Regions from separate parts of the Streptomyces halobius genome, predicted to be linked through region 2. Evidence: riboswitches for the same ligand, from Rfam matches in the RefSeq annotation. Region 2 holds a riboswitch; each other region holds the start of a gene.
What was found. Region 2 has a riboswitch for cobalamin ahead of K9S39_RS37795 (acyl-CoA thioesterase). Riboswitches for the same ligand answer to the same signal wherever they lie in the genome.
Positions count from the first base shown of each region.

Region 1: linked by a shared signal. The riboswitch ahead of metE (5-methyltetrahydropteroyltriglutamate--homocysteine S-methyltransferase) and the one ahead of K9S39_RS37795 (acyl-CoA thioesterase) in region 2 are both predicted to bind cobalamin.
Region 3: linked by a shared signal. The riboswitch ahead of K9S39_RS16190 (ribonucleoside-diphosphate reductase subunit alpha) and the one ahead of K9S39_RS37795 (acyl-CoA thioesterase) in region 2 are both predicted to bind cobalamin.

Region 1 covers NZ_CP086322.1:2,520,224-2,524,654, reverse strand. Annotated here, with positions in the region: gene metE (5-methyltetrahydropteroyltriglutamate--homocysteine S-methyltransferase) at 1-1,633, opposite strand, end outside; cobalamin riboswitch at 1,796-2,015, opposite strand; gene K9S39_RS11840 (L,D-transpeptidase) at 2,343-3,473, opposite strand; gene K9S39_RS11835 (DUF6777 domain-containing protein) at 3,792-4,431, opposite strand, start outside.
Region 2 covers NZ_CP086322.1:8,330,868-8,335,298, reverse strand. Annotated here, with positions in the region: gene K9S39_RS37805 (hypothetical protein) at 1-218, opposite strand, end outside; gene K9S39_RS37800 (hypothetical protein) at 237-1,115, opposite strand; partial or broken gene K9S39_RS37795 (acyl-CoA thioesterase) at 1,770-2,102, opposite strand; cobalamin riboswitch at 2,301-2,548, opposite strand; gene K9S39_RS37790 (VOC family protein) at 2,838-3,254, shown strand; gene K9S39_RS37785 (Orn/Lys/Arg family decarboxylase) at 3,534-4,431, opposite strand, start outside.
Region 3 covers NZ_CP086322.1:3,551,795-3,556,225, forward strand. Annotated here, with positions in the region: gene mctP (monocarboxylate uptake permease MctP) at 1-918, shown strand, start outside; gene K9S39_RS42395 (hypothetical protein) at 1,449-1,616, opposite strand; cobalamin riboswitch at 1,752-1,877, shown strand; gene K9S39_RS16190 (ribonucleoside-diphosphate reductase subunit alpha) at 2,039-4,431, shown strand, end outside.

The DNA.
Region 1 (4,431 bases), 5.8 Mb from region 2:
CATAGCGGGTGCCGTAGGACTGCACCCAGCCGTGCTGCGTGGCGAGATAGCCGGCCAGCCGCTCGGCGAAGTACTGGACCATGTCGTTGCGCTCCGGCTCGCCGTGCACCAGCACATCGATACCGGCCTTCTCCTGGAAGCCGATGACGTCCCGGATCTCGGCCGCGATGCGCTCCTCGTACGCGGCGCTGTCGATCCGCCCGGTGCGCAGATCGGCGCGGGCCGTCCGCAGCCCGGTGGTCTGCGGGAACGAGCCGATGGTGGTCGTCGGCAGCAGCGGCAGCCGCAGCTGGGCGCGCTGGGCCGCGGCCCGCTCGGCGTACGGCTGCGAACGGCGGGTGTCGGCGTCGGTGACCGCCGCGGCGCGCGCCCGTACCGCGGGGTCGTAGGTCAGCGCGGAACCGGCACGGGACGCCAAGGCGGCCCGGTTCGCGGCCAGTTCGGCGGCGATGGTGTCGGTGCCCCGTTCCAGGCCGCGCGCCAGCGTGACGATCTCGGTGGCCTTCTGCCGGGCGAACGCGAGCCAGCGGGCGATCTGCGGATCGATGTCCCGCTCGGCGGTGACGTCCAGCGGGACATGCAGCAGGGAGCAGGACGACGACACGTCGACCCGGTCGGCGAGGCCCAAGAGGGTCCCCAAGGTGGACAGTGACTTCTCGAAGTCGTTGATCCACACGTTGCGGCCGTTGACGACGCCCGCGACCAGCCGCTTGCCGGGCAGCCCGCCGACCGCCGCCAGCTCGCCGAGGTTGGCGGCCGCGGCGCCGGTGAAGTCCAGCGCGAGGCCGTCGACGGGCGCCTTGGCGAGCACCGGCAGGGCGTCGCCCAGCCGGTCGAAGTAGGCCGCGACCAGCAGCTTCGGACGGTCGGCTGGTGTGCCGAGGACACGGTAGGCGCGGGCGGCGGCGTTGAGCACGGCGGGGGAGCGGTCCTGCACCAGCGCCGGCTCGTCCAGCTGCACCCACGCGGCACCGGCGGCCCGCAGATCGGCCAGCACCTCCTCGTACACCGGCAGCAGCCGGTCGAGCAGCGTCAGCGGGTCGAAGTCCGCGGCGACGCCGGGCGCCGGCTTGGACAGCAGCAGATAGGTGACCGGGCCGACCAGGACGGGCCGGGCGGTGAGACCGAGCGCCAGAGCCTCGCGGAGCTCGGCGACCTGCTTGGTGGAATCCGCCGTGAAGACCGTCTCCGGTCCCAACTCCGGTACCAGATAGTGGTAGTTGGTGTCGAACCACTTGGTCATCTCCAGCGGCGCCGCCTCCTGGGTGCCGCGCGCCATCGCGAAGTAGACGTCGATGGGGCATCCCCTGCTCGAGCGAAGCCGAGAGCTTGGGGAAGGATCGGCGGCCACCGCGGCCCGGTGCCGGGCCGGGATCGCGCCGACCATCACGGTGGTGTCCAGCACATGGTCGTAGTACGAGAAGTCGCCGGTCGGCACCTCGTGCACACCGGCCTCGGCAAGCTGTCGCCAGTTGCCGCGGCGCAGTTCGGCGGCGGTGTCCCGGAGGGCGTCGGCGGTGACCCGGCCCTTCCAGTAGCCCTCGATGGCCTTCTTCAGTTCCCGGTGCTGCCCCTGACGGGGATAGCCGTGCACGGTGGCCCGTACTGCCGCGGCTGGGGACTTGCTGGTCACGGAACTCTCCTTCGCGAGCGTGTCTCCATGTGACCCCGGGACGGGGCCGAGGACGCGAAGGGATGGCACAACGGGCGGACCACGACGCCAGACCGTGCCGTACGTGCCCGCCTGCTATGTCGCCGACCCGCCCTCGAAGGTCACCGGGATCTCCGCACGCGGTGTCGCGCACGGGCACTGGCAGGTCTTCGGACTCGCGGGCACATCCGCCGAAGGCGGACATCTACTGGCCGTCGCTTCCCAGACCCGGGATCGGGCCCAGTGCGTAAGACGGCGGTCGTTCCCACTCACCGCTGCGGGGCAGTCCCGGATTCCCACCGGGTTCCCTCTTGCGACGCGCCTGCCTGGCGGACAGGGCGAACCAGTTGCACGGCCAGCGTAGACGAGGACGTTCGCGGTCGGTATGGGGGGCGGGCCGCGACCCCGATCCGGCGGCGGGTGCGCCGGATCCGGTGGTGGGGTACGCCGAATCTTGCGGTGGTACGCCGAACGCCTCAGCCCGATGGCGGGAAGTCGCTGGTTGCGTTGTAGTGGAGGTGGGCGGCCGCGCATGGAGGGTCGCCTTTGCCGCCACCGGTGGAGCGGCAGAACCGGAGGGGTGGCCGGATGAGGAACTGCGTCAGGGCGGCCGTAGCCCCACGGCCACGACCGCCCTGTTCGCGGTGACGATGTTCAGGATGCAGGTGTTTCGGTTACTCAGGCAGTCCCGCTACTTCAGTGCGCTGCGCTGCTGCCACTGCGACCAGGTCTCTTGCCACACCTCAAGGCCGTTGCCGACATCGGTCTTGCTGGTGTTGCTGGTGCCCTTCACCTCGACCGTGGAGCCGATCGACAGGAAGTCGTAGACCTTCTTGGCGTCGTTGGTGGTCATACCGAAACAGCCATGGCTGTTGTTGACCACGCCCAGGGACTTGTTCCACGGGGCGGAGTGCAGAAAGGTCCCGGAGGCGGTCAGGTGGGTGACCCACTGCGAGTCCAGCATCCACTCGTTGCCGTGCCCGATGGTGGAGGAGTCCATCGTCTCCGCCGCGTTCTTGCTGCGCACGGTGTGCACACCACCGCGGGTCGGGTCCTGCGGGGAGCCCGCGGAGCCGGTGACGGAGCCGACGTTCCTGCCGTCCTCGTACATGGTCAGGGTGTGCGAGGGGACGTCGATGACGGCCTTGCGGTCGGCGCCGATACGGAAGTCGAAGTTGTAGTCGCGGGCGAACCAGCCGCCCTCACCGGAGTTGATACCGCCCAGTGCGCCCTTCACCGAGACCTTGGTGCCGGCCGGCCAGTAGTCCTTGGGGCGCCAGTCGATGCGGTCCTTGCCGGTCCAGTCCCTGACCCAGCCCCAGGCGCCCTCGACCTTCGGCTGCGAGGTGACCTTCATCGCTTTCTCGATCTCCGCGCGCCTGTCCTTGGCTATCGGGTTGTCGAAGAGAATCGAGATCGGCATACCGGTGCCGACGGTCTGCCCGCCGCCCGGCGTGTTGGTCAGCTTGTTGACCTTGTCGGCCTCCTCCGTGGTGAAGACCGAGGTGGCGGAGGATTCCTTGCCCTCCGTCGACTTCGCCTTCGTCCGCACGGTGTAGGTGGTCTTCGGTTTGACCTTGTTGTCCGACTTCCATGACGAGCCGTCACCGGCCAGCTGTCCGGCGACCTTGGCGCCGTCGTCGTCCTTGACCTCTACCGAGACCAGCTTGCCGCCGTCGGCCTGCACCGATATCCCGGAGCCGAGCTGGGCCGCCTTGCTGCCCCCGGCCGGGGTGACGGTCACCTTGGCCGCGCCCGCGTCCGGCGACGACGCATTGGCACCTCCTCCGCACGCGGTCAGCAGCGCGGCGGCCGCTGTCACGGCGGGTATCAACCGGGCAAGGTGGCGACGTGATCCGGCGTGCACGAGGGTCCCTCCCAAACAGAACAACTGACAGTGGCGGAACCCGGCCCGGTGACGGCATCACCGTCCAGGGCCGTCCGGGCCCGTTCAGGCCCCTCGCATCCGCCGCATATGCAGATGTTTTGTCTGCTTAGGAGGTTGTCCGGAGCATCTGTTGTTTAGGACACGGTTTGATCTCGATGGGTTGCAGTGAAGTGCCGCAAATCGCCTACGCGGGGACGTAGAGGAATACGGAAGTGTTCCGTATCAAACAGGACAAACCGCCTCAAAGTCATGTCAGTCCGTGTATGGCTGTGACCTGTATTGGGGCGTGGGGCCGGGGGCCTCGGTCGTCGGGCCGGGGGTGCCGGGCGCCGGGGGTCCGTCCGGCGCATCGGTCGGTGTCCCGGTGTCCGTCTCGGTCTCCGAGGTCGGCGGGGAGGTCGGGGACTCACCCGGGGATGTGGGCGACTCCGTCCCGGGGGTCTCCGTGGGAGGGCTCGTCGGAGTATCGGTGTCGCCGGTGTCCCCGTTGGGACGCTTGAACCACTGCCCCGTCTCCGGGTCGACGAGGATGAAGATCTCCATCGGGGCCGACGACTTCTCCACAAAGACCACGTTCGAGCGCTGGTATCCCGACCACTTCTCGCCGACCTCCTTCGGCGCCTTGCCCTCGAAGGACACCGGTGGAGTGAGCGGGTTCCCGCAACGGCAGCGCACCCGCGGCAGTCCGCGCGCATCCACCAGCACGGCCGTACCGGTCTGCAGCACCGCCTGGTAGTCGATGGCCTTGCCGTCCTTGTAGCCGTGGTTGGTGACCCGGGTGTCCCGTTGCAGCTGTACGGGTGTCAGGGAGCGTAGATGGGACGGGATCGCGCTCGCGTCCATGTCCAGCACGCCGGCGAACGCTTCGGCCTTCTTCGGGTCGCGCTGCAGG
Region 2 (4,431 bases):
TCGACGCAGTGCGCGTTCAGCACCTCGGCGAACTCGGGAAGAAGGTCGAGAAAGCTCTGGTTCCAGAGCGACAACGCGGTTCGGCGACGAGATTCCGCATCGGCTGACAGCGCGATCGGCCGCCATTTTTCAGGGATCCGGGAGATCTCATCGGAGTCGTTGCCGACAAACGTCAGTGACCAATCGTCGAGCGTAGCGGCGATTTCGTCCGGGCCCATATCCAACCTCCGTCACTGTCACTGGCTCTTGAGCAGCTGGTCGATGATTTCCTGCAACTTCTTGCGCGTCTCGTTCTCCAGCCCGACCTGCTCTCTTATCCATCGCGGATCCGCGCCCGACACATAGGCCGCGCTCCTGGATTTCTTCGATTCGTTCGCGGCCTTCGACAGCCACTGAAAGTTCAGCGGGGCACGCGCGACCACGTACATGTTCCGGGGCGTGAGCTTCATAAAGCCCCGCATCTGGACGAGTTCGGCCAAGGGGACGATGTGGTCCGGCGAAACCTTGGGCTTCCCGGAGTTATACGATCCGATCGTACGGCCGGACGCCGCCGGATACGCCGTATCTCTGTCCGTGGCCTGCGGACGCGCGACGCCACGGAGCCTGATGTCGCCTACCCTGCCCGGGTTGCCCTTTCGGATGACTTCGTACACCTGGCGTATCGGGGAGTTTTTGGGGACTTGCCAGTTCTTGCCGTTCGGGGGCGGCGGGGGTGCGGTCCAGTTCGACGAAACGGGCTTCTTGGCCTGCTCAAGATCGGATAACTTCCGCCGGGTAGGCGCCTTAAGGCCCAGAGGGCCCGAGTCCTCGTCCTCGAGCGCCCTCATCGCCTGGTAACACGCCCGCAGTTGGGCGACGACCGTGGCTCTGCGGGCCTCTAAGGACGCTTTCTCCGCGTTGTACGCCGCCGCGGCCGCCGATTGCGCCGGCATCCGGAATACATGCGGTTTGGCGTTGTGCGCACGGATCTCCGCCCCGATCTGCCGGGCGGCCGCAACCTGTGTCGCGCATAGGTCAACCGGTCGGACCGGTTTGGCCTCCGCCGGGGAAATGAACCCGAAGAGTGCGGCCAGCACCACCAGCGCGGCCAGGAGCCGCTTGAATATGCGTGGCAAACCCATACCTCCCCCATCAATCAGAATCTGGCCGTGTCAAGCAACGGCTCACCCTGCGGAGCCCGCTAAGCCTCTAAGCCGCTAAGCCCACGAGACATGCCTGGCATGGGGATGACGGGTTCCGTTTCTCGGCTCAGTGGTTATGGACGCCTCGTCAGGTGCCGGGCCATTTTCAGCGCAGTCGCGCAGCAGCCGTCGGCCGCCAATGGCCCGCCTACGCCTGCTCGTTTTCGACCTTGCCCATGGCCCATCGCTCATCGCCCGTTGCCCGGGATTTCCCTGGTAAGACGTGCCGTGCCTGCATCGGACGTGGCTGACGCTAGCCACGTCCGATGAAATCCCGCTTGTACGGCAATGAATCCGCTGATGGGAGGGCATTGGCAGTCGGCTCACCGAAGGAGAGCCGAAGGGCCGGGGAGAGCCGAAGGAGAGCGGAGGAGTCCGAGTTGGTGGCCCGGCGCGCACAGGTGGAGCGGTCCCACGCCCGTGAGATCCGCGAGGAGCCGTGGCTGCCGGAGGTGGACCGCGCCCGGATGGTGGATCCTCGACCATGTCCACGACTCCTCGACCACGTCCACGACTACAAGAGCCGAACCCTGGCCGCGCATGTGCGCTGGCTGGAGGAGATCCTGGAGGAGCTCACCAAGCGAGACCGGGAACCGGGCGGGGCCGCCCCTCGGCATCGATCGCGACAAACGTCAGCCGGCCGGTGGCCACTTCGGCGACCGGCCCCGAGGCATTCCAACGCTCGGCCGTCACACGGACCACCACCGTCATCGACGTCCGGCCCGCCCCTTCGAGTTCGGCACGCACGCTGAGCAGATCGCCGGCGCGTACCGGGGCCAGGAACGTCATCCGGTCCACCGACACGGTCACCGCCGGACCGTCGGCATGCCGCCCGGCGGCGGCCGCGGCCGCGTCGTCGATGAGCTTCATCACCACGCCACCGTGAATGGTGCCGTAGAGGTTGGTGTCGTGCTCGCTCATGATGTGCGCGAGCGTCACCTGGGAATCGTCCGGCGTCTTGGCGGCGGAATCCAGGGTCGCGGTTCGGTCGGACACGTCAACTCTCCTTCGCGAGTCGCGGAAAACAGCCCGGGGATCGAAGGAGTGGCGGGCGGCGAGGCACGGGGCCTGCCCGGTTCCGCCGGCCCCGTCGAGCCGTCGGGATCACCGCACGCCCCGGTGGCATGCGGGCAGCGGCAGGTCTTCGGACTCACGGGCACGCCTCGCGTACGTTCGAGTCGTTCGCACGAGTCGTCCGTACGAGGCATCTACTGGCCGTCGCTTCCCGGGCCCGAGCGCGGGCCCAGTGCGTATGACGGCGGTCGTTCCCGCTCACCGCTGCGGGGCAGTCCCGGATTCCCACCAGGTTCCCTCTTACGACGCGCCTGCCTGGCTGACAGGGCGAACCAGCTGCAGCGCCAGGGTAACCACAGCCGGATTCCCGCGTGGTCCGCAGGCCCCGTTCCCCGGCTGAAGAGCGCCGGCGCGCGGTGGGCGGAGCGGTATCGCACGCGGGTCCTGCCGGGTGGCGGAAGGGCGGGCACCAACAGTCCGGCCCCGGAACCCTCCCTGATGGTGGACGGCGTCAGGCTGGGGCCGGACGCGACCCCGCTGCGGCAACAGGCCGATGTCCGACGGCCGGGGAGTTGCCCCGGTTATCGGCGCCATATCGCCTAATCTTCCAGAAATGACGTCACGTCACGAAGGGGAAATTCCGTGCCTTCTCGCCTCAACCCGTACATCAGCTTCGACGGCAACGCCCGACAAGCGATGGAATTCTACAAGGAGGTCTTCGGCGGCACCCTGAGGATGAACACGTACGGAGAGTTCGGCGAGAAGGAGGCCGGAGACGCCGCCGACAAGATCATGCACAGCATGCTCGAAACGGACAGCGGGTTCACACTCATGGGCGCGGATATCCCCCCGGGGATGGCGTACAAGCCCGGAAACAACCTCTCCGTGAGTGTGAGCGGGGATGACGCCGCCGCACTGCGCGGCTACTGGGACAAGCTCTCCGGCGACGGCACGGTCACGGTCCCGCTGGAGAAGCAGATGTGGGGCGACGTCTTCGGCATGTGTACGGACCGCTTCGGAATCACCTGGCTGGTCAACATCAGCGAGCAGCCGGCCTGAACGGGCAGCGGCCGCGCGGGCCCGCTGCCCGGCATGGGGGATGGAATCCCTCCGCGAAAAGCCTCACTGCCCGCAGCCCCGTGCCCTGCACCGTGCCAAGGCTCCGGCTTCAAGGGGCCACCATTCTCGGCAGGTTGTGAGCGCTCGAACCGGCCGGTCCACGGGCTGCCCGGCAGCAACTGGGACCAGACGAGGCCCCTGGCCAGGAGAGGACCCTGACCAACACCGGGTCAGGGTCCTCGTCCGTCCACGTGGGCGCTGCGGAGCTCCCCCCTGGCGTCAGCCTGCGGACAGTCCGGCGTCGGACGGGCTCGGTGTCCGCGTCTCCTGATGCTCGTCGGCAGCGCGGCCGGCCTGCTGGGCCGGGATCCGGCGTACGCATTCGATGAGGTAGTCGCCGGTGTCCGGGTCGAGGGTGACGCCATGGGTTTCGCTGCGGAAGCCGGGGAAGCCCCGGTCGAAGGACTCCAGGGCCGTCAGGTAGCGCAGCAGCGGCCCGTCGGGGGTGCCGGTGTTCTCGCCGGGCATCAGGACGGGGATGCCGGGCGGGGTGACGGTGACCATGGCGGCGGCCACCCGGTCGGCCGCGTCGGCCAGCCGTACCCGCTCGGTGCCACCGCGGATCAGGCGCTGATAACACGTCTGGGGCGGGGTGACGGGCTCGGGCAGGTCCTGGAAGGCGGTATCGAGCAGCTCGACCAGGTGCGCCTCGCGCAGGTGGTCATGCATCTCCTGGCACAGTTCGCGCAGGGTACGACCGGTGTAGCGCTGGTGGTACTCGGCGACCAGCTCGGGTAGCACGCGCTCCAGCGGCGCGTCCTCGTCGTAGAGCGCCTTGAAGTCCATCAAGGCGTCCATGAGGGTTCCCCACTTGCCCTTGGTGATCCCCATGGAGAACAGGATGAGCGTGGTGTAGCTGTCGGTCTTCTCCACCACGATGTTCCTGGTGGCCAGATAGGCGGTGAGGACGCGGGCGGGGATGCCCCAGTCGGCCATCTGCCCGGTGGCGTCGATGCCAGGACAGGTGAGGGTGACCTTGACGGGATCGAGCAGGCAGTACCCCTCGGTCAGGCCGGTGAAGCCGTGCCAGTCGGCGTCCGGCTCCAACTGCCAGCAGGCCGGTTCGCTGCGCAGCAGTTCGGCCGGCGCGTCGGCGAAGGGCAGCCGCTCGCCGGTG
Region 3 (4,431 bases), 4.8 Mb from region 2:
AACGGCAGGCCACGCGGTGCGCTCACCACCGGCCCCAACGCGCAATGGGCGTACGCGACTCTGGCGCTCGGCTCCGCGCTGGCGCTCTTCATGTATCCGCACTCGATCACCGCGACGCTGTCTTCCCGGAGCCGCAATGTGATCCGCCGCAACACCACGATCCTGCCGCTGTACTCCCTGATGCTGGGCTTCCTGGCGCTGCTCGGCTTCATGGCGATCAAGGCCGGTACGGACGTCAAGGGCAACCCGCAGCTGGCGATTCCGCAGCTGTTCGAGGATGTCTTCCCGAGCTGGTTCTCGGGTGTCGCGTTCGCCGCGATCGGCATCGGCGCGCTGGTGCCGGCCGCGATCATGTCGATCGCCGCGGCCAACCTCTTCACCCGCAACGTCTACAAGGATTTCCTCAAACCGGGCGCCACCCCGGAGCAGGAGCACAAGGTCGCCAAGCTGGTGTCGCTGCTGGTGAAGGTCGGCGCGCTCGCCTTCGTCCTGACCATGGACAAGACGGTCGCGATCAACTTCCAGCTGCTGGGCGGTATTTGGATCCTGCAGACCATGCCGGCCCTGGTCGGCGGTCTGTTCACCCGCTGGTTCCACCGCTGGGCGCTGCTGGCCGGCTGGGCGGCCGGCATGCTCTACGGCACGCTCGCGGCGTACGGCGTGGCCAGCCCCACCCAGAAGCACTTCGGCGGCTCGTCCGCCGCGATCCCCGGCATCGGTGAGATCGGCTACATCGGCCTGACCGCGTTCGTGCTGAACGTCCTGGTCACGGTCGTGCTGACGGTCGCCCTGAAAGCCGCGAAGGCCCCGGAGGGCGTCGACGAGACCAGCCCGGGCGACTACACGGCGGACGTCGGGGACAAGGGCGTCACGGCCGATCTTCCGCCCGCTACGGCGGAGGCTCCGGCCGGCCGCTGAGCCTTCCGCTCCGGCGAACGCACGGGCTGCCGCGTCCCTTTGGGGATGCGGCAGGCCCGCTGTCCTGTCAGGACGCGTCTCACCGTCCGGACGGGGTCGGTTCACCCAGTCCTTGAGCGCTTCGGTTTCGAGAGTGATTCCCACGGGGTCCGGGAGGTGGAGCTGCTTGCCGTACCGCACGGTGCGCACGATCTCGTAGCGGGCACCGTCAGGCTCACTGTGGACCGCCACCTGGCAGTCCTGACGGCCGATCAACAGGTAGAGCGGAATGACTGTCTCCGCGTACGCACGGGCTTCTCCACCCGATAGCGCTGGTCGGCGTCCGAGTCGTGCGAGGTGACTCGACGACCATCAACACCGGTCCGGGATCTACCCATTCGCCCTGGCCGGCGAAGGCGCCGCTGGGCGCGAGCGCACCATCCGTGCGAGCCCTGCCTCCTCGGGACGCCTGCACCGTGAGTCCCTGACCGGGAGAGAGCCACAGTTCTGGGCGCGACTGGAAGAAGACGCGACTGGAAAGAAGATACGCGTCAGCCGCTGGCTGATCCGTCCGTGGTTGCCTCCGGCATGGCCTTGCTCCTGACCTTCCCGTCAATGAGCTCCAACCGCGCGCCTTCCTCCAAGCGGTCAAGTGTCCGGGCGGCCTCTTCGAAGTGCTCGACGAACGTGATGTGCGGGCGGTCGGCAAGCGCGGTCATGAGGCCTTCTCCTTCTGCCGTCGGACAGATCAGGGAACGTGGAAGCGACGATAGCCGAGGCCACTGACAGACACCGCCCGATCACACACGACACACTAGATATGGGGGTGCGCGCGAGGAGCCACCCCCACATGTATGCTCATGCTCGCTGTCGCCGCAGGGGAATCCGGTGCGAATCCGGAACTGTCCCGCAACGGTGTATCGAGCGTACGCAACCGCGTACCCGTCAGTCCGAGGACCTGCCGGCAGTACGTCCGCACCGCCATGGGTGCGGCACGTCATACGTCCGGGCCTCGCGGGTTGGGCCGGTGGACGCCGCGCGGTGTGCCCGCGCACCCTGGACCGTACCGGGGTGCCGCATGCCCGCGAGCGACCGCCGCGCCCCTCCCTCCTGGCCCCCGCCGAGTGAGGGAGAGCACCACGTGACCATCGCGCCAACGGAGCCCGCGTCAGACGCCGAGGTCGGACAGCCCGCGGTGGCCACCCAGCACCCCCGGGCCGGGCGGGCCGATGACAGGCACGACGGGCCGGGCACCGCCCTGCTGCGGACCCTGACCGAGCTGACCGAGGACCTGACCGCCACCGACCCCGGCAAGGTGGCCGCCGCCGCCCTGCGCGGCCGGCACCCGGGCGCAGACGAGGCCGAGTTGCGGTCGCTGGCCATCGACGCCGCGGCCGGTCTGATCGGTGACGAGCCGCAGTACTCCCAGCTCGCCGCGCGGCTGCTCACCCGCGCCATCGCGGAGGAAGCCGCAGGCCAGGGCGCCACCTCGTTCTCCGCCTCGGTCGCCACCGGCCATCGCGAGGGCCTGATCGCCGACCGGACCGCGGAGTTCGTACGGACCCACGCCGCCCGGCTGGACGGGCTCGTGCGGCAAGCCCTGGAGGAAGGCGCCGACGACCGGTTCGGGTACTTCGGGCTGCGCACCCTGCACTCCCGCTATCTGCTCCGGCACCCCACCACCCGTCAGGTCGTCGAGACCCCCCAGCACTTCCTGCTGCGGGTCGCCTGCGGCCTGGCCGAGGACCACTCCGAGCGGGCGCTGGCGGACGTCGCCGAGCTCTACCGGCTGACCAGCACCCTCTCCTACCTCCCCTCCTCCCCCACGCTCTTCAACTCCGGCACCCGCCACCCCCAGATGTCGTCCTGCTATCTGCTGGACTCCCCGCTGGACGAGCTCGACTCGATCTATGACCGATACCACCAGGTCGCCCGGCTCTCCAAGCACGCCGGCGGCATCGGTCTCTCCTACTCCCGGATCCGCGCACGGGGATCGCTGATCCGGGGCACCAACGGTCACTCCAACGGCATCGTGCCGTTCCTGCGCACCCTGGACGCCTCCGTCGCGGCGGTGAACCAGGGCGGCCGCCGCAAGGGCGCGGCCTGTGTCTACCTGGAGACCTGGCACGCCGACATCGAGGAGTTCCTGGAGCTGCGCGACAACACCGGTGAGGAGGCCCGCCGTACGCACAACCTCAACATCGCGCACTGGATCCCGGACGAGTTCATGCGCCGGGTGGAGGCGGACGCCGACTGGTCGCTGTTCTCGCCGTCCGACGCGCCGGAGCTGGTGGACCTGTGGGGCGAGGAGTTCGACGCCGCCTACCGCAATGCCGAGGCGGAGGGCCGGGCGCTCAAGCAGATCCCGGCCCGGCTGCTGTACTCCCGCATGATGCGCACCCTGGCGCAGACCGGAAACGGCTGGATGACGTTCAAGGACGCCGCCAACCGCACCGCCAACCAGACCGCCGAGCCCGGCAGGGTCGTGCACTCGTCCAACCTGTGCACGGAGATCCTGGAGGTGACGGACGACGGGGAGACCGCGGTCTGCAACCTGGGGTCGGTCAACCTCGCCGCTCACCTCGGCGAAGACGGTGAGATGGACTGGCAGAAGCTGGACGCCACCGTCCGCACCGCCGTCACCTTCCTCGACCGCGTCGTGGACATCAACTTCTACCCGACCGAGCAGGCCGCGGCCTCCAACTCCCGCTGGCGCCCGGTCGGTCTGGGCCTGATGGGCCTGCAGGACGTCTTCTTCCGGCTGCGGCTGCCGTTCGACTCGCCCGAGGCGCGGGAGCTGTCGACCCGGATCTCCGAGCGGATCATGCTCGCCGCCTACGAGGCGTCGGCCGACCTCGCGGAACGGCATGGCCCGCATCCGGCCTGGTCCGCGACCCGTACCGCGCGCGGGGTGCTGCACCCCGACCACTACCCGGACGCCGAGCCGCGCTGGGCGGACCGCTGGGCGGCGCTGCGCAGCCGTATCGCGGCGACCGGGATGCGTAACTCGCTCCTCCTGGCCATCGCGCCGACCGCCACCATCGCCTCCATCGCGGGCGTGTACGAGTGCATCGAGCCACAGGTCTCCAACCTGTTCAAGCGTGAGACGCTGTCCGGCGAGTTCCTGCAGGTCAACGCGTATCTGATCGAGGAGCTCAAGGAGCTGGGGATGTGGGACGCGCGGACCCGTGACGCGCTGCGCGAGGCCAACGGCTCGGTCCAGGAGCTCGGCTGGATCCCCGAGGACGTTCGCGCCCGCTACCGCACCGCCTGGGAGATCCCGCAGCGCGCGCTGATCGACATGGCCGCGGCCCGTACGCCCTACCTCGACCAGAGCCAGTCGCTGAACCTCTTCCTGGCGTCGCCGACCATCGGCAAGCTCAGCTCGATGTACGCGTACGCCTGGAAGCACGGCATCAAGACGACGTACTACCTGCGGTCGCGTCCGGCGACGCGGATCGCCCAGTCGGCGCGCGCCGCCACCACCACCGCCCCCGTACCGCAGCAGGCCACCGACCCCGAAGCGGTCGCCTG